Regions from separate parts of the Gilliamella sp. W8145 genome, predicted to be linked through region 3. Evidence: riboswitches for the same ligand, from Rfam matches in the RefSeq annotation. Region 3 holds a riboswitch; each other region holds the start of a gene.
What was found. Region 3 has a riboswitch for thiamine pyrophosphate ahead of thiB (thiamine ABC transporter substrate binding subunit). Riboswitches for the same ligand answer to the same signal wherever they lie in the genome.
Positions count from the first base shown of each region.

Region 1: linked by a shared signal. The riboswitch ahead of thiM (hydroxyethylthiazole kinase) and the one ahead of thiB (thiamine ABC transporter substrate binding subunit) in region 3 are both predicted to bind thiamine pyrophosphate.
Region 2: linked by a shared signal. The riboswitch ahead of H3T80_RS01835 (TenA family protein) and the one ahead of thiB (thiamine ABC transporter substrate binding subunit) in region 3 are both predicted to bind thiamine pyrophosphate.

Region 1 covers NZ_JACFRC010000001.1:3,592-10,021, reverse strand. Annotated here, with positions in the region: gene H3T80_RS00060 (phosphoglycolate phosphatase) at 1-63, shown strand, start outside; gene trpS (tryptophan--tRNA ligase) at 87-1,082, shown strand; gene trkA (Trk system potassium transporter TrkA) at 1,207-2,568, shown strand; TPP riboswitch at 2,619-2,720, shown strand; gene thiM (hydroxyethylthiazole kinase) at 2,781-3,560, shown strand; gene thiE (thiamine phosphate synthase) at 3,570-4,211, shown strand; gene thiD (bifunctional hydroxymethylpyrimidine kinase/phosphomethylpyrimidine kinase) at 4,223-5,017, shown strand; gene H3T80_RS00030 (hypothetical protein) at 5,224-6,069, shown strand; gene H3T80_RS00025 (heavy-metal-associated domain-containing protein) at 6,372-6,430, opposite strand, start outside.
Region 2 covers NZ_JACFRC010000001.1:415,320-421,749, forward strand. Annotated here, with positions in the region: gene H3T80_RS01800 (MFS transporter) at 1-695, shown strand, start outside; gene H3T80_RS01805 (hypothetical protein) at 743-886, shown strand; gene H3T80_RS01810 (GNAT family N-acetyltransferase) at 879-1,361, shown strand; gene H3T80_RS01815 (SemiSWEET family transporter) at 1,857-2,120, shown strand; gene H3T80_RS01820 (hypothetical protein) at 2,581-2,811, shown strand; gene H3T80_RS01825 (DUF1161 domain-containing protein) at 2,949-3,329, shown strand; TPP riboswitch at 3,461-3,550, shown strand; partial or broken gene H3T80_RS01835 (TenA family protein) at 3,671-4,264, shown strand; gene asnA (aspartate--ammonia ligase) at 4,334-5,326, opposite strand; gene allD (ureidoglycolate dehydrogenase) at 5,896-6,430, opposite strand, start outside.
Region 3 covers NZ_JACFRC010000001.1:995,216-1,001,645, forward strand. Annotated here, with positions in the region: gene thiQ (thiamine ABC transporter ATP-binding protein ThiQ) at 1-284, opposite strand, end outside; gene thiP (thiamine/thiamine pyrophosphate ABC transporter permease) at 262-1,842, opposite strand; gene thiB (thiamine ABC transporter substrate binding subunit) at 1,856-2,854, opposite strand; TPP riboswitch at 2,895-3,003, opposite strand; gene argS (arginine--tRNA ligase) at 3,165-4,898, shown strand; gene H3T80_RS04530 (putative quinol monooxygenase) at 4,958-5,251, opposite strand; gene H3T80_RS04535 (amidohydrolase family protein) at 5,694-6,430, shown strand, end outside.

The DNA of each region.
Region 1 (6,430 bases), 990 kb from region 3:
TTTGATGATTTTCAAGATATATTAACCCTACTACCTCAGCCAAAAGCTGATGCAAAAAAATAATAAGTTAAAATTAGGAATAAATTATGAGTAAACCAATTGTATTTAGTGGCGCTCAGCCATCAGGAGAACTAACATTAGGCAACTATTTAGGTGCTTTAAAGAATTGGGTGTCTTTACAAAATGAATATGATTGCGTTTATTGTATCGTCAATCAACATGCGATCACGGTACGCCAAGATCCTAATAAGTTACGTAAAGCAACACTTGATACATTAGCACTTTATCTAGCCTGTGGTATTGATCCACAAAAAAGTACTATTTTTGTGCAATCCCATGTGCCTGCACATGCTGAATTAGGTTGGGCATTAAACTGTTATACCTATTTTGGTGAACTTAGTCGTATGACACAATTTAAAGATAAATCTTCTCGTCATTCAGAAAATATAAATGCCGGGCTTTTTGATTATCCAGTGTTAATGGCTGCCGATATTTTGTTATATCAAGCTAATTTAGTTCCTGTTGGTGATGATCAAAAACAACATCTTGAACTTTCTCGCGATATTGCTATACGTTTTAATGCCCTTTATGGCGATATCTTCACTGTTCCTGAACCATTTATTGCTAAAGTTGGCGCACGGGTTATGTCGTTACAAGATCCTAGCAAAAAAATGTCTAAATCAGATGAAAATCGCAATAATGTTATTGGGTTACTTGAAAATCCAAAAGATGTCGAGAAGAAAATTAAACGGGCAATGACCGATTCTGATGAACCACCTGTCGTACGTTATGATTTAAAAAATAAAGCGGGTGTATCAAATCTGTTAGATATCTTAACCGGTATTACGGGTAAACCTATTGCTGAACTTGAGAAAGAATTCGAAGGTAAAATGTACGGCCATCTAAAAACTGAGGTCGCAAATCAAGTTATTGATATGTTAACTGGTTTACAAGCGAAATATCATCAGTATCGTGATGATGAAAATTATCTTCTGAAAATTATGCAAGAAGGTGCACAAAAAGCTCGTGCAAAAGCAGAGCCAACGTTGAAAAAAGTTTATGACGCAATTGGTTTTGTATAGTTAACCGTAAAACTAGATTGCAATTAACGCTAAACAATATCAATTGGCTTTAATGACTAAAAGGATTATCGTTTTTATTAATGATAAATGCCGTTGAAGCCTTTTTGATTATCATAGGTTAGTTATGAAAATTATCATTCTTGGTGCAGGTCAAACAGGTAGTGCTCTTGCCGAATATCTGGTTACTGAAAAACAGAACGATGTGACAGTTGTAGATGAAGATCATGACAAATTGCAATCATTGCAAGAACGTTTTGATTTACAAGTTATTTGTGGAAAATCATCTTATCCACAAGTATTAGAAAGTGCTGGTGCAGAATCTGCCGACATGTTAGTCGCTGTTACCAATTCTGATGAAGTCAATATGATGGCTTGTCAAATTGGGCATGTTATGTTCAAGATTCCTCAAAAAGTGGCACGAATTCGAGCGCCTGAATATAATGATGAAAGATACTCGTTTTTTAATAAGGATTGTATTAATATCGACCATATTATTGCCCCAGAAAATCTAATCACCAATCATATCAGCCAGCTAGTGCAATATCCTGGCGCACTACAATTTGCCTCATTTTATGATAATCGAGTCTGCTTAGTTGCCGTCACAGCTTACTACGGTGGTGCATTGGTGGGTAGTGAATTATCAGAGCTAAAAGAACATTTACCTCATGTCGAAGCTCGGGTGGTGGCTATTTATCGTAAAAATCGTTTTATTCGTCCGATCGGTTCAACCTTGATTGAAGCTGGGGATATGGTTTACTTTATTACCCCACCGCTTAACATCAAAGCGGTAACCAGTGAATTACAACGGTTAGAAAAGCCTTATAAACGAATAATCATTAGTGGTGGTGGCGGCATTGCTGTTGCTTTAGCTAAGCGATTAGAAAACGATTATCAAGTTAAATTGATTGAACGTAATGCCGAAAAAGCAGAACTAATTGCCGAGCAGTTAGTTAATACGACCGTATTACATGGTGAATCATCGGATCAAGAACTCTTATCGCAAGAACAAGTCGAACTTACCGATCTTTTTGTTGCAGTGACGAGTGATGATGAATCGAATATTATGTCATCAATGCTTGCCAAAAGGATGGGAGCAAAAAAAGTCATCGTACTTATTCAACGACAAGCTTACTTAGAACTAATTAACGATAGTGTGATTGATATTGCCATTTCACCACAACATGCCACTATTTCAGAATTACTCAGTCATGTAAGACAAAATGGCGTGGTAAAAGTTGTCTCACTACGGCAAGGTGAATCAGAAATTGTCGAAGTGATTGTTCGTGGTGATACTGAAAATTCTAAACTAGTAGGTAAAAATATTAACAGTCTAAAATTGCCTTCAGGGGCAACTATTGGTGCGGTGGTGCGTGGTGAAGATGTGATTATTGTTAATACCGATTTAATGATCGAAGATGGTGATCATTTAATCATTTTCTTACCAGATAGACGATCTATAAGCGATATCGAAAGATTATTACAATAGCTTGTATAAAATATAAACTCAGTACATAATAAAACTGTTTTTATTAATTGTTTTTTGACTCGGGGTGTTTTTTGTTACTACAAAAAACTGAGATTTTACCCGTTGAACCTGATCTGGCTCATACCAGCGTAGGGAAGTCTTCGTCTTAATTATCCGTTTTGACACATTCTTCCCTTAATATCAATAATAAATAAGGAAAGAATATGTCTACCATTCAGTTATTTCAAAATAATGATGCCATTCCCTTTATTGAGCAAGTTAAACAACAACGACCGTTAGTCCATTGCATTACCAATGATGTCGTACAGAATTTTACCGCTAATGTCTTATTAGCCATTGGAGCTTCACCAGCAATGGTCGTTGCTAAACAAGAAGTTGAAGACTTTGTAACTATTGCCAGTAGTTTATTAATTAATATTGGTACCATTGATGAGCACAGCGCAAATAGTATGTTGTTAGCTGCAGCAAAAGCTGAACAAACACAGACACCATGGGTACTGGATCCTGTAGCGGTTGGTGCGGCACTTAAATATCGCACTGAAATTGCCAAACAATTGATAACTTTTAGACCAAGTGTTATTCGAGGAAATGCCTCTGAAATTCTCGCATTGAGTGGTCAACAATCATCATCGAAAGGGCCTGATGGACTTGATTCTACCGATTCTGCATTAAATGCAGCAATACTATTAGCACAAAAATATCAAACCATTGTCGCAATAACAGGTGAGATAGACTATGTCACAGATGGTGAACAAATTTATAGCATTGTCGGTGGCGATATCGCTTTAACTAAAGTAACCGGTACCGGCTGTTCGTTATCTGCGATGGTAGCAGCATTTATTGCAACCTCTAGTGATCGTTTAACCGCTACCGCAACAGCTTGTTTTATGATGAAAAAAGCTGGTGAACTCGCTAACAAACAATCAGGTTTAGGCACTTTTGCTATGGCAATAATTGACCAACTTTCCCTATTTAAGCAAAATTACCAATAAGGATATTTGATGAAAAAGCAACTTGATTTAACTCTCTATTTAGTCCTCGATCCGTTATTATGTGGCGGTATAGATGGCATGGTCACTACTACCAAAATTGCCGTTGAGAATGGTGTTACCGCAGTGCAACTACGTTCAGAACAAGAATACTCTGGTAAAAATTGGTATGACGCCGCACAAGCGCTCAAAGAAGTGTTAAGCAGTACCCAAGTTCCGCTATTTATCAATGACCATGTTGATATTGCTTTAGCCATTGATGCCGATGGTGTGCATATAGGACAAAGCGATCTACCGGTCGACGTTACTCGACGCTTAATTGGCAGAGACAAATGGTTAGGACTTTCAGTTTCAAATCAATCACAACTAGAGAATGTTCCGTGGCATTTAGTCGATTATCTTGGCATAGGGCCTATCTATCCAACCGCAACCAAAAAGGATGCCGCAGCTGCGACTGGCATTGCTCAATTGAAAGAACTGGCTAAAGCGAAACAATGCCCTGCCGTAGCGATCGGTGGTATCGGCGTGAATAATTTAACCGAAGTAATCCAAACTGGCATTGAAGGTATTGCCGTTGTGTCGGCAATATGTGGACAAGCTAATCTTGCCAAAGCGACATCAGACCTAATCAGTAAAATAAAACAAGCAAAATAGGAAACCAAATCATGACAACAGTTGCATTAACAATAGCGGGCAGTGACCCTAGTGGTGGCGCAGGTATTCAAGCTGACTTAAAAGCATTTTCAGCACTTGGTGCTTATGGTATGTCAGTAATCACCGCATTAACCGCACAAAGTACGCAAAGCGTTAATGGTGTACATGCCATTCCCTCTCAATTTATTGAAGCACAGTTTAATACGCTGTATCAAGATATCTACATTGATAGTGTTAAAATTGGCATGCTAATGAATAAAGAGATTGTTACTACGGTTCATCAGCTATTAAACAATCATCCTATTGCCAATATTGTGCTTGATACCGTAATGATTGCTAAAGGCGGACATCCATTGTTAAAAGCTGATGCCATTTCTGCTATTCGAGATCTATTATTACCATTAGCCACAATTATTACCCCAAATCTACCTGAAGCTGCTGCATTACTTGATTGTAGTGAGGCAAAAAACGAAGAGCAAATGCAACAACAGGGGTATGAATTACTTAAATTAGGTTGTCAGGCAGTATTAATGAAAGGCGGACATTTGCCAAGTCAAGAAAGCCCTGATTATTTAATCACTCACAACAACGTCATCAGAATGACATCACCAAGGATCGCAACGAGAAATACCCATGGTACAGGTTGTACCCTCTCTGCGGCAATTGCAGCCTTATTACCGAAACATCATTTAGAAGATGCAATAAAACATGCTAAAAACTACCTACAAGGGGCTATTGAGCATGCAGATAGTTTAAAAATTGGTAAGGGAATTGGACCTACTCACCATTTTTATCAATGGTGGTAACTGCAAATTTTTACACTGAATAATTAAATATTTATTTTTCTACAAATGGTTATCCAAAATAGTAATTAAAAATATGGTTAGAAAAATTGCTCAATAAGTTATATTTGATAAGAAATAATATATTTTTAAATCATTTTAAATTAATTTTTGATATGAATTAATTTAAGATATAAATAGGATTAAAAAAATAATATTAAAAATATTAAATGGAATTAGTTGGTTATAATATGATTTGTATAAAATATCTTATCTCAGTTGTTTTGTTTTTACCTTGTTTAGTATTAGCAATTGACTTAGATGTTCTTAAGGCGAACATTGATAAATATGATGTTGAATTAAATTTTAAAGATGGCGGTGATCTCGATATTCTTATTGAGAATGAAGAAATTAACAATATAGAGTTATTACAAAAAAGATTGACAGATGATTTTTATTTTAAAATGATACTTTCCTATAAAAAAGGTCAAGGATTGAAACCAACAGGTTTAAATATTTATAGTAAAAAAAATGACCAATTATTTCAGACTATAGATAATTTGCAAGGATTTGACTTTTTAGGAGAATATTCAGTAGGTGCGGTTAACCATATAGATGATAGCTATCGTTTTGCACCAGATTTTTTTGATCACAATGGCATAGAAATAGACTACAATTTTGATGGTAATTATAATGATTTTTATATAGCCAGAGCCGTTGATGATATGGAAGATGGACCTATCATTTATCGGTACTATTCTTATGATGAGAAGAAAAAAGAGTTTGTTTATCTCAATTTAGATGGTCGTTACATCGATTTTGATCCCAGCAAAAAAATAGCAAAAAGGAAAAAAATTTGCGAAGTAAATAACTATTCTGCAGTTATTTTAAATGAAACCTATCGGTTTATACCTAAAAATGGCAATTATACTTTAACAAATTCAACCTGTATTTATAAAGAATACCAATTTTTTAGAAATTATGAGGGCAAAGATCCTAAAGTTTCCCGTCAATGTTCTCAGAAAGAAATGAATTTCTGTATTAACGAAAATGAACTTGATAAAGATTTTGATTAATTGCTGCTTAAATATAACTGTGAACTCACTATATTTTGATGAGCTATTTAAGACTAAAATGTTTGGTAATAGTTTTTTTTTATAAGCTATAAATATCAACCTGAATTCACTTGTTATAGATACGAAAAGGGCGCAAATGTTTTTTAGGTGAAGGATATATTAAATTGACACACAGATATACTTCATCAACAATCCAAGTCGATGAAGTATACAAAAACTGTTAATAGATGATTTGATAAAAATACTCTCTAAGCTTTAGGCGATAATCATAATCGTCTAAAATTTAATAACGCTAAATACTGTTAATAAGCAATACCGACAAACTCAAATCCCGCTTCATTAATTGCCGCAATTGCCGCTT
Region 2 (6,430 bases), 580 kb from region 3:
CAATACCAGCTTTTTACGCGCTTTACTTACGCTTTAATTTACCGGACTCACAATCGTATCAACATCAAAATAGCCATGCTCAAACAGAGCCAGTTATCAAAAAAATACAATCACTATTATCAAACTCATTCCGACGTCAAACGATAATGTTATGGATAGTATGGTTTTGTGTAGTATTTTCATACTATGGCATGTTCTTATGGTTACCAAGCGTAATGATGCTTAAAGGCTTTGATATGGTAAAAAGCTTTGGTTATATTCTCATGATGACCTTAGCCCAATTACCCGGCTATTTTACAGTTGCGTGGTTGATTGAACGAGTAGGGCGTAAATGGGTATTAATAGCATATTTATTGGGTACTTTAATCAGTGCTTATTTATTTGGTATTGCTGACTCAATTAACCAATTGCTTATCAGTGGAGCATTATTATCATTTTTCAATTTAGGAGCATGGGGAGCAATGTATGCTTATACACCAGAACAATATAGCACCAATATTCGTGCTACCGGTGCTGGTATGGCTGCATCTATTGGTCGAATTGGTGGCATATTAGGTCCATTAATGGTTGGATTCTTAATGGCTAACCAAGTTGGTGTAAGCATGATATTTGCGCTATTTAGTTTATCAATTCTGGTTGCTATTTTAGCAATATTATTGCTTGGCAAAGAGACCAAACAAACTCGTCTTTTATAACTAATTAACCACCTTAGTTGTTTTAGTTGTGGACGTTTTATTATATTATGACTAGTTCTGTATGGCGATTACGTCCGAGCAAAGAGGGTTTGCGCAAACCCTCTTTACCAACTACAGCCAGTCTTGTCAATGTTGGCGATAATGAAGTTGTTGAAGTAAATCATAATGAAAATAGGAAACACATTGGATAATTCTACATCTAAAATTGAAATAAAAGCATACTCTTCACTCTATGCCATTGAAATATGCGATTTGTTTCATTCGACTATTCATGCTATTGATACCGATATTTATAGCAAAGCAGAGCAAGAAGCATGGTGCCCAACACCACCAGATTATCAGATGTGGCTAAAACGTTTAGATAACACTCAGCCTTGGATAGCTATCTTTGGCTCACGCCTTGCGGGATTTATTGAACTTAAAGATGATGGTTACATAGACTGTTTTTACGTGCATCCTGACTTTCAAAAACGAGGCGTAGCTAGAAAACTCTATAACCATGTGCTCGATTTGGCCCACCAGAAAAATTTTTCACAATTAAGTGTAGATGCATCAAAAGTGGCCATGCCAATTTTCCAAAAATGGGGTTTTATAATAAAGCGAGCTAACAAAATATACAGAAAAAATCAGGTACTGATAAATTACCATATGTATAAAACACTTTGATTTTTATTGTGGCCTTTGTACGATAAATCTTCACTTAAACTAAATTCCTAACCGCGCTTTTTTGAGGCATTAGGGGTTATATTTAGACCTAAATACCTCTAGATAAGTGACTATTTATCGTCATTTCCCTGTTTTAGGCGCAAATTTCCTGCTGTACTGTTATTTATTCCTGACAAAACACAGCCTTGTCAAACATCCATGTTTGTCATGCTAACCTTACTCAGTTGTTAATACTGCTACTGTCGTAATCAGTTTTTGTACATTGCTTGTTAAGCTTAACGATAATATAAAAGCAAAAAAATTCAGCAAAGCAATTTGGCAAACCAAAGTAAATTTTTTTATTTTTTATTTTCAAAATATTACTAATTTTGCCAGTTATTTTTTATCATTTTATTTACATAAAATTGTCTAAAAGCTAGGTAGGACAAGGTTTAATTCGCTGATTATCTATGATAGATTAATTTCTCCATTCACATTTAAGCAGGCAGGTTGATCTTGAATCTTTCCCCTAAAGCTTTCCATTATTTAGGCGTCGTTGCAACGATTGCATCATTAGGCATGTATGTGTCATATATCCCACAAATTATCGACAATCTTCATGGTTTTAAAACCAATCCAACTCAACCATTAGCAGCAGCAATTAACTGTTCATTATGGGTTTGTTATGGATTATTACAACCTAAAAAAGATTGGCCGATTGCTATAGCTAATTCCCCTGGTGTTTTGTTTGGTTTAATTGCGTTTTTTACGGCATTGTAAATATATTGTTATACTTCTTTGTATTATTTCAATACAGCATAATTTAAACCTTATGCTGTATTTTTTTATCAAAATTTTATCAAATTGTTAGATGATTTCTGTTGACAAATATAGAGTATTTATTTTCAAAAATAGGTTTTTATATTGCAGATTAAATTTTAACCTTGAAGTTAAATTAATAAATATCAATCAGTTATAGAGTTATCAACAGGTTTGTTAAATACTTATCAAATAATTAAGTGAATAATTCACAAGTTAGTTTTGAATAAATGAAAAAGTTTTGTTTGTGTTATTTGATTCAATCATTGTCATCTATTTGCGATTCGATTATATTGGAGATCCGGCTGTTTATTAAACAGAGTTTATTTTTTAATACTCTTTTATATTGAGTGGTGATGTTATTAATTTAGATGTCGACTTAATCGTATGAGCGTTAAAGATATAAAATAAGGAAATCAAAATGACTAACATTAATCTTTCTGACGATTTAATAAAAGATTTTATCTATTCTATGTACCGTAAAGAAGTATTATTAAATTTAAAAGGGGTTGTTTTGACTGATGAAGATCGTAAACAACTTCATGAAAAAAGAGATTTTGTTAATCGATTGTCTGAAACTGAATTAGCCGATATTCGCTGTTGGGTTTTAGATAAATTGAAAGTACTTGAAAGCCAGCATAAGCAAGATTAATCGGTTAGAATCTTGTGCTAACTTCATTAATAAATTGATAAAATTTATTTATCATATTGCTTATAACGATATGGACAGTTTTATCAATCGTTTTACAATGCAACAAGACTTATTATTTATAATTTATAGGAAAGGGTATGAAAAAGTTAGTCGTGGTTTTATTGTTAGGTCTTCCAATGGTTGCCGCTGCTTCTAATTGTGAAGAAATTAGTGCCAGTATCGCTGAGAAAATCAAAAACAATGGTGTTGATGAAAACAGTTTTCAATTAAATTTAGTTCCATCAGAACAAGCTGAGCAAGGCGTTGCAGGTAAAATTGTCGGATCGTGTGACCGAGGTCAACAAAAGATTGTATATATTCGTTCACAAGATAATTCGGTAACAACTGAAGCAAAACAACAAGAGTCTTCAATTTCTAATCAGCAAGCCGAAAAAGCTGAATTAGAGAAATCTTCTCAACAAGAAATAGTAGCGCCATCTTCAGAAGATAATCAGCAAATTGACTCGAAGACAGAATAATTACTGATTATTAGCTACAGTTATAGAAGATCTATCGGTTAGTTAATGAAGAACATTTGAATAAATAGTAACGGCTAATAAACTATTATTTTTACAAAAATTGTTAGTTATTTTCTGAGCTATTATTCATCTGTATTTATCCGGGGTGCCTTAGGCTGAGATTATACCCGTTGAACCTGATTCGGTTAGTACCGACGAAGGGAGTATAAAACACGCTTTTCTGCAAGTCTGTTGTACTCCTTAATTACTAATTTTTATAAAAAGGAGTCGTCATGTCGTCATTTTATTCACTTATTCAATCATGCCAAAATGATTGGAATAACTATATTTAACATGAGTTTATTCAAAAATTAGGTAAAGGTACAATAGATGTTGCCTACTTTCAACACTATTTAAAACAAGCTTATCTTTTCCTTATCAATTTTTCCTGAGCATGGGGATTAGCAGTGTATAAAAGTCATGATCTGGCTGAAATCAAACAATCTTTAAATAACTTGAAAGCAATTGTTGAAGTTGAACTAGACTTACATATTGAATATTGTAAAAAGTGGCAAATAACTGAGAACGAACTTAACCTATTAACTGAAGCCAAAGCAAATAGTGAATATACGGGTTATGTATTGGATGTCGGATTACATGGGGATATATTAGATTTGCATATTGTATTAGCGCCTTGTTTAATTGGTTACGGTATGATTGCTGATTGGCTAACCAAACAACATTGGTATGATGCTAACAACAATAGATATAACAGTTGGGTTAACATGTATGCTAGTAAGGAATTCCAACAAACAATGCAAAATGAAATTGCGTGGATTGATCAGCGCTTAGTAAATTTAGATGCTAGTCGCATTGAACATTTAACAAAATTATTCAGGCAAGCAACTAAACTTGAAATTGGTTTCTGGCAAATGGGATTAGATAAAAGTATTTAAATAATAAGCATACTTTACCACTCTGGGTAAAGTATGCTGAATTTGAACTATATTTAAACAATGTTTAAACTAAAGTAGTTTTGAATAATCTTGTTTGGTGGCATCGTCCCAAACACTTGCTTGTACTTGGCCAATATGTTGTTGCTGTAAAAGTAACATGGTTAATCGTGATTGGCCAATTCCACCACCAATTGTTTGTAAAAAATCACCATTAGCTAATGCTTTATGCCATGCATATTGAAGGCGATCTTCATTATTAGTCAGTTTTAATTGTCGTTTTAAGGTTTCTGGATCGACACGGACTCCCATTGATGAGATTTCAAAACCACTATTTAGCACAGGATTCCAAACTAAAATGTCACCATTTAAGCCTTTTGAACCCATTTCATTATCACTACTCCAATCATCATAATCAGGAGCACGTACATCATGTTTTTCATTATTTGATAATTCACCACCAATACCAATTAAAAATACGGCGCCTAACTCTTTGGTAATTGCATTTTCACGCTCTTTCGGTGATAAATTTGGATAACGTTTTAACAGCTGTTCACTATCCATAAAGGTAATTGTTTCGGGTAAAAAACGTGATAAATGATATTTTTCAGAGACTGCTTTTTCAGTCGCTTTAATCGCACTATAAATTTTTTCAACCGTTTGTTTTAAATAAGCTAAATTGCGATCTTCGGGACGAATCACTTTTTCCCAATCCCATTGATCAACATAAACAGAGTGAATAGGCGAAAGTTTATCTTCATCCGGGCGCAGAGCCTTCATATTAGTATAAATGCCTTCACCAACAGGAAAATTGTGCTGACTTAACGTTTTACGTTTCCATTTAGCTAGTGAATGAACAACTTCGAATTGTGCATTAGGAATACTTTTAATATTAACTTGAACGGCTTTTTCGGTACCTGACAAATTATCTTGAACGCCATCACCAATTTGACTCAATATTGGTGCTTGAACTTCAATTAATGATAGATTATTTGCTAATTGCTCGGCAAAAAATTGTTTAACAAAATTGATTCGTTGTTGCTGCTCTTTAAATGATATTGTCATGTTTAGTCTCGAAATATAAAAAAATTTGTGTTGTTAAATTAAACTAGAAAGCAGAAATATGCAAGTTTAGTTAACTGGCTTAAACTAAAGATCAAAAACTATCTCAATTACTTCTAAAATATATTTTTACTAATAACTATTTATGATGTTTTTACAAACTAATTATCTTTTATCTATTGCTAATAATTAGTGTCAGGACCACTTAGTTATTAAATCAGCTTACACTAAACATAAAAGTTTATTGTTAGCCAATCAGTTTGGTGTGTTTTATTTAACGACCTTAGCAACGTGCTGATAACTGAGTGAAATTAGCATGGCAAACAAGGATGTTTGGCAAGGCTGTGTTTTGTCAGGAACAAATCACCCCCGGTGCGTTAATAGCGAACGCAGGCGGAATGCAGTCACCTAGTGACCACTTGCGTGGTCGCTGCAAGAGTTGGTAAAGAATAGTTGCGTAAACCCTCTTTACTCGGACGTAATCGCCATTTAAAAATAGCCACCAAATAACAAAACGTCCGAAACTCAGCGAATATAAAAAATTTGAGGAGAGGGGTTTTTAAACCTCGATACTATTCCGCAAATTTATTTTTATGATCATATCGATTATAGTGAATATCATCGCTAATTAAATAGTTATAAATATCATCAACAATTTCTATACCATTTTTTTGATAATCGGCTTCACGTTTTCTGCTTCGTTCTCCTGGGAAGAAGACTTCACTATTACCTTTGGCTGGTTTAGTTTGTTTTAGTTGGTCTAGCATAGTAGACATACTTTGTTTAAATATATCAAGGCCAATAAAATATTCAGGATTGATAACAATATGCAGATGGCCAAGGTCACGGCCTTTGGATAAATCAGCATACATGGATGAAACATTTTTACCAAATGGTAAGCCAAGTAATATGCCAGAAAGTACGTCAACCATCATCATTAATCCATAACCTTTAGCATCGGCAATCGGTAATAGAGCATTTACTTTATAAGGATCAGTAGTTGGCTCACCTAATTCATCAACCGCCCATGTAGCTGGAATTTGGGCACCTTTGGATCTAGCATATAATACTTTTCCCCAAGCTTGAACAGTGGTTGCCATATCGAAT
Region 3 (6,430 bases):
CCTAACGCTATATTTTGTTCGACGGTAAGATGGCTGAATAAATTATTGTTTTGGAATAGCATCGATACCGGCCGTTTACCCGGTAAAGTGGTAGTAACATTTTGCTGATTGAGAATGATTTGTCCGCCATTGGGAAAAATGAATCCGGCTATTAAACTGAGTAATGTACTTTTGCCTGCACCGCTTGGGCCAACAATGACCACTCTTTCTTTAGCGGCAATATTAAGCACAAAGTGCATGTTGAAGTTATCATATTGATACTCAGTATTTTGAAGTTCGATCATAATCCATAACAACCAATAAGCTAAATGATAAAATTAATAAAATTGCCGCTGTTACTATACTTTCTTTGTAATGATAATGCGATATCTGTTGATATAAATAATAAGGTAAAGTGGTGACTGACTGCCCACCAAATAAGGCAATTACACCAAAATCGCCCAATGACAATATGCCAGCAAATGCAAAACTCATCAATATTATTCTTCTTAATCCTCTAAAATCAATTAAATAAAAGTGAGTTAAACCATTGATATTCAGTGATTGGGTGAGTCGCCAATATCGAGCGGTAATATCATACATTGGTACGGCAAGATTTTTTATAATAAATGGTAACGCCATCAATCCATTACAAACCATCATCAATAAGCAGATAAAAATGGCATTATTACTATAGTCAAATAGTAATAAAAATAATCCTGATGCCAATACCATACTTGATATGGCTAGAATAAGTGATGCAATTAATAATAGTCCATTACTCAATCGAGGTTGTCTATTTATCAGTAATCGACTATTGGTCCAAAGTAATAGTAACCCCAGTATCATGGCAATAATTGATGAACCAAAAGCAATAATGATTGAAAAAAGTAAAGCTTGCTGTAATGAAAAGGTCAACAATGAGAATTGAAAGAAATAGATACCTTGAAACAGGATAGTCAGCATAGGTAACAATATAAATAATCCACCGATCAAAATTAGCACTGAACTAACAATTTTTAATCCTTTGGGTAAAGGTAAACGATAGTCTGTTTGAGTAAAGTTTACCGTTAATTTTTTATCGATTCTGTTTATCTTTTGCATTAATCCAATGAAGGCAATACAACAAACTAGTTGTAAACAGGCAAGTAATGCTGCTTGTAACAGATCAAAATCACGAATTGCTTGATAAATAGCAACTTCAAGCGTGGTATATTTAGGCCCGCCACCTAATGCTAAAACAATGGCAAAACTTGAAAAACATAACATAAAAATTAATGCCGCCATAGGTAATATTTGTCTACGCAGTAATGGCCATTCAATAATTTTAAAAAAAGTTACATTGCTAAAATTTAATTGCGCAGCTAAATGTTTTTGTTCAATAGGTACGCTTTGTAAGGTTTGATAAAATAGACAGCAGGCATAAGGGAAATTCAGAAATACATGTGCCAATAAAATGCCGTGTAAACCATAAATTGAAAATGAGAATGGTATGTGTAATATTTGGCAGATACTTGATAATAAACCTTGTCGCCCGTAAACCGATAGTAAACCAGTCACAACAACTAGTGTTGGTAATATAAAGGTAATAGGCATCATCTTCAATAACAACTTTTTACCTTTAAAATCCACTAAAGATAATGCCTTAGCCATTAATATGGCTGCGATTAGTGATAATAATGTCGACAATACAGCTTGGTAAAAAGTTATCCATATAATATGCAATATGTAACTATCAAAATAGATGCTTAAATTTCCTGACTGCAAGGCAAATTTCCAGATAGCGAGAAGTGCTGAACTTAATATGATTAAAATTAAACTAGCAGCACTGATACCTGGTAATAACGATCTGAATTTTAACATTAATAATACTTAACTATTTACTTATTGCTGACTGCCACTCACGAATCCAACCTTTTTGATGTTTTTCAATCTCTTCCGGTGTAAATTCTAGCGATTTATCAATGGTATTAATTTGCTTATAAGCATCGGGTAGATCGGTTTTAATAATTGGATACATCACATTTTTTTCAGCAAATTGACGTTGTATCTCAGGTGTTAGCAAGTAACGTAAAAATTGTCGAGCTAAATCAGCTTCTTGGCTATATTTAATGATGCCAGCCACTTCGACTTGGCGATAGTGACCTTCAGCAAAAATCGCGGCGGCGTAGTTATGATTATTTTCATTAATAATATGTGCTATCGGCGATGTGCTATAACTTAATACCAAATCCGCCTCATCTTTTAAGAACATACCATAGGCTTCACTCCAACCTTTAGTTACTGTGACCGTATGTTTAGCCACTTGTTGCCATGCATTTGCCGCCTCGTCACCATAGACCTTTTTCATCCAAAACAATAAACCTAGTCCTGGAGTGCTGGTTCTAGGATCTTGATAAATGATTTTCCAATTAGCTTGGTTTTCGACCAATTCATGTAATGAATGAGGAGGATTTTTAATCTTATCTTGATTATAGATAAAAGCGAAATAGCCAAAATCGTAAGGAATAAAACTATCATCCCACCAATCGGTATTGAGGTTATCGGGTTTACTAATTTGATGCGGAATTAAAATATCCGCTTGCTTGGCTTGTGCTAATAGATTGTTATCTAATCCTAAAATAACATCAGCATTTGTTTTGTCGCCTTCAAGGCGAATGCGATTTAAAACAGATACGCCATCTCCCAATGTGACAACATCAAGTTGGCAATGACATTGCGCTTCGAAGCCTTTTTTAATTGTTTCACCCGGCCCCCACTGTGACATAAATGAATTGTAACTATAAACGGTTAGAGTTGGTTGTTGTGCATTAGCTAGATGACTAAATAGTGAAAATGAAAATATAACAGATAGTAAAAAGTTTTTACGAAACATTTTGCCTCCAAAGTAATGTGTAAAAGACAAAAGGTTTGAGCAGATATAATAACTCAAATCCCTCCGCTGGCATTATCCAGTTCAGGTTCGACGAGTTATGTCAGTTTTTCTGACACTCTCAGCCCTTCAGGGCACCCCGTTGAGAACGATGAGTAGTTTAGTGGTAGCAAATAGAATTGTAAACAGGCGATGTGTTGATAAATACAAATTTAGACAAATTAAAACAAGGTAAGATTACAGGCAATCAGTGACAATTGTTGTGTTTGTCGGTATTATATGCCTCATTTTATGATTATTGATTAGGTACAATGTGAACATTCAACAACTATTAACGCAACGAGTTTCGCAAGCAATGATTATGGCTGGTGCAGATAAAAACTGTGATGCTTTAATCAAGCAATCAGCCAAAGTTCAATTTGGTGACTATCAAGCAAATGGTATCATGGCTACCGCTAAAAAATTGGGTATGCCACCACGCGCATTGGCAGAAAAAGTATTACAACATCTGGATATTGAAGATATTGCCGATAAAGTAGAAATTGCTGGACCGGGTTTTATTAATATCTTTTTAAAAAATAGTTGGATTGCCGAGCAGAACGAAGTAGCATTAAGTAGCGATAAATTGAATATCACCTTACCGGCTAAACCACAAACTATTGTGGTTGATTACTCAGCACCAAACGTAGCAAAAGAGATGCATGTTGGTCATTTACGCTCAACGATTATTGGTGATGCGAGTGTTAGAGTCTTAAATTTTCTTGGCCACAATGTGATTCGAGCTAATCACGTTGGTGATTGGGGAACGCAATTTGGTATGTTAATCGCTTACCTTGAAAAAATGCAAAACGAACAGGCCAACGATATGGATCTATCGGATCTAGAATCTTTTTATCGTGCAGCAAAAAAACATTATGACGAAGATGAAGTCTTTGCTGAAAAAGCCCGTAATTATGTCGTTAAGCTTCAAGGTGGTGATGAGTATTGCCGTGAAATGTGGCGAAAACTGGTTGATATTACCATGACGCAAAATATTGCCACATATAAACGACTCAATGTCACACTTTCACTAGAAGATACCATGGGTGAAAGTATCTATAACAGTATGCTTCCGGGCATTGTTGCCGATCTTAAACAGAAAAAATTAGCCGTTGAAAGTGAAGGCGCTATCGTTGTGTTTTTAGATGAGTATAAAAATAAAGAAGGCGAACCAATGGGTGTTATCATCCAAAAACGAGATGGTGGTTATCTTTATGCAACAACCGATATTGCCTGTGCAAAATACCGTTATGAAACGCTACACGCGGATCGTATTTTATATTATACCGATTCACGCCAACACCAACATTTAGAACAAGTTTGGGCGATTGTGCATAAAGCAAAATATGTCCCAGAATCTTTAAAACTTGAACATCATATGTTTGGTATGATGTTAGGTAAAGATGGTAAACCATTTAAAACGCGTTCAGGTGATACCGTTAAACTAAATGATTTACTCGATGAAGCAACTGAGCGAGCAGCAACATTAATTAAAAGCAAAAATCCTGATCTTTCTGATACCGAGCTGGCTCAAGTGGTTGATGCAGTTGCCATTGGTGCGGTTAAATATGCTGATCTATCCAAAAATAGAACGACTGATTATGTATTTGATTGGGATAATATGCTGTCATTTGAAGGCAATACAGCGCCTTATTTACAGTATGCCTATACCCGTGTACTTTCAGTATTTAAAAAATCAAATATCAATGAAGACAATCTAGATGGTCATATCGATTTAGGTACTGAAAAGGAACGCGTATTAGCAATTCGTTTGAATCAATTTGATGAAACAATCACAACTGTTGCCGCCGAAGGTACGCCACATGTTCTTTGTGCGTATCTGTATGATATCGCTACCCTATTTTCAAGTTTTTATGAACACTGCCCTATTTTGGCCGCAGAAAATGAAAGTTTAAAAGTTAGCAGATTGAAACTGGCCTTATTAACAGCCAAAACGCTTAAAACGGGTTTAGATATGCTTGGCATTAAAACCGTTGACAAAATGTAAGCTTATTTGCCACCGATATGATTAAATATCGGTGGTTTTATTGGTGTTTATTTATCCGCTTAGACATCAACCTGTTTAGCTATACAAATCGATAATCCATCAACACGCTCCTTAGCAAAATTAGCAAATTCAACTAAATATGGCGTTGTATTATGCAAGTCAATCGCCTGCTGTGATTGCCACGTTTCTACTACTATATAAATATTTGGATTCTCAATACTTTGATTCAGCTCATACCGAACACAACCGTGTTCAGCTCGACTACCGATAACTAATCGTTTAAATATAGGTTTAAATGCTTCATGATACTCTGGTTTTATCGTAATGGTAGCAATAATGTTTAGTTGTGACATATTTTACCCTTATAAGCAAATTTGTTTTGTAATGATTGAAATCCTACTGTTAAGAATAAACAGCTTTTTAATAATCATGCTAATCTCATTTTTTCGACCATTATACTTATTATTAAATAGTAAGTTAGGCATATGTAATTTAATAGTTTACTCTTTGAGAGTATAAATAGACTTTTTTTTAGTTTGAAAAATCTAAAAAATAATACTTTAACCATTTCATTTATTTAAATATTTTCAAAATTAAAATACTTGATCTTAACAATGAATCCATTAAAATCTCTCCCACTTAGGAATAATAATAAAGTGTAAACTTCCATGACAACTTGTATTTTCATTACTATAAGAAATATCCTAACTGGTTTATTTTGATCCTCCTTTTGGGGGATTTTTTTTATCTATTTTTTATTAAAACTTAATAGTAACCAAATTTTAGAGGCGCATTATGACCGATAATAAACAAATGTTATCAACTAGTCGAGATCAGAGTTTGAAAGCATATTTGATGAACAAAATTAAACAAAATGGTGGTTGGGTTAATTCACATATGCATGCTGATCGTGCTTTTACTATCTCTGTAGATAGTTTTGATGTCTACCAAAAACAGACTTTAATTGAAAAATGGGACACGCTTGATAAAGTGAAAGCAGCAATGACCGAAGATGATTATTATCGACATTTTAGCATGGCGGTTGAACGCATGATTGAACAAGGTGTTACTGCCATGGGTTCATTTGTTGATATTGATCCGATTGCCGAAGAGCGAGCAATTAGAGGAGCTCTGCGCGCTCGTGAAACATATAAAAACGATATTACGATTAAATTAGTCAATCAAACTCTTAAAGGAGTCATTGATAAAGAAGCCCGATACTGGTTTGATAAAGGTGCTGATTTAGTGGATATTATTGGTGGTTTGCCGCGTCGTGATGAGCGAGATCATGGTGAAGGCATGGGATTAAAACATTTAGATGTGTTAATGCAAACCGGTAAAACATTAGGCAAAATGGTACATGTCCATGTTGACCAATTTAACTCATCAGATGAAATCGAAACCGAGCAACTTACTGATAAAACCATTGAGCATGGTATGCATGGTCGTGTGGTGGCTATTCATAGTATTTCAATTACCGCACATAGTTTGGAATATCGTCAAAAACTCTACCAAAAAATGAAAGAAGCTAA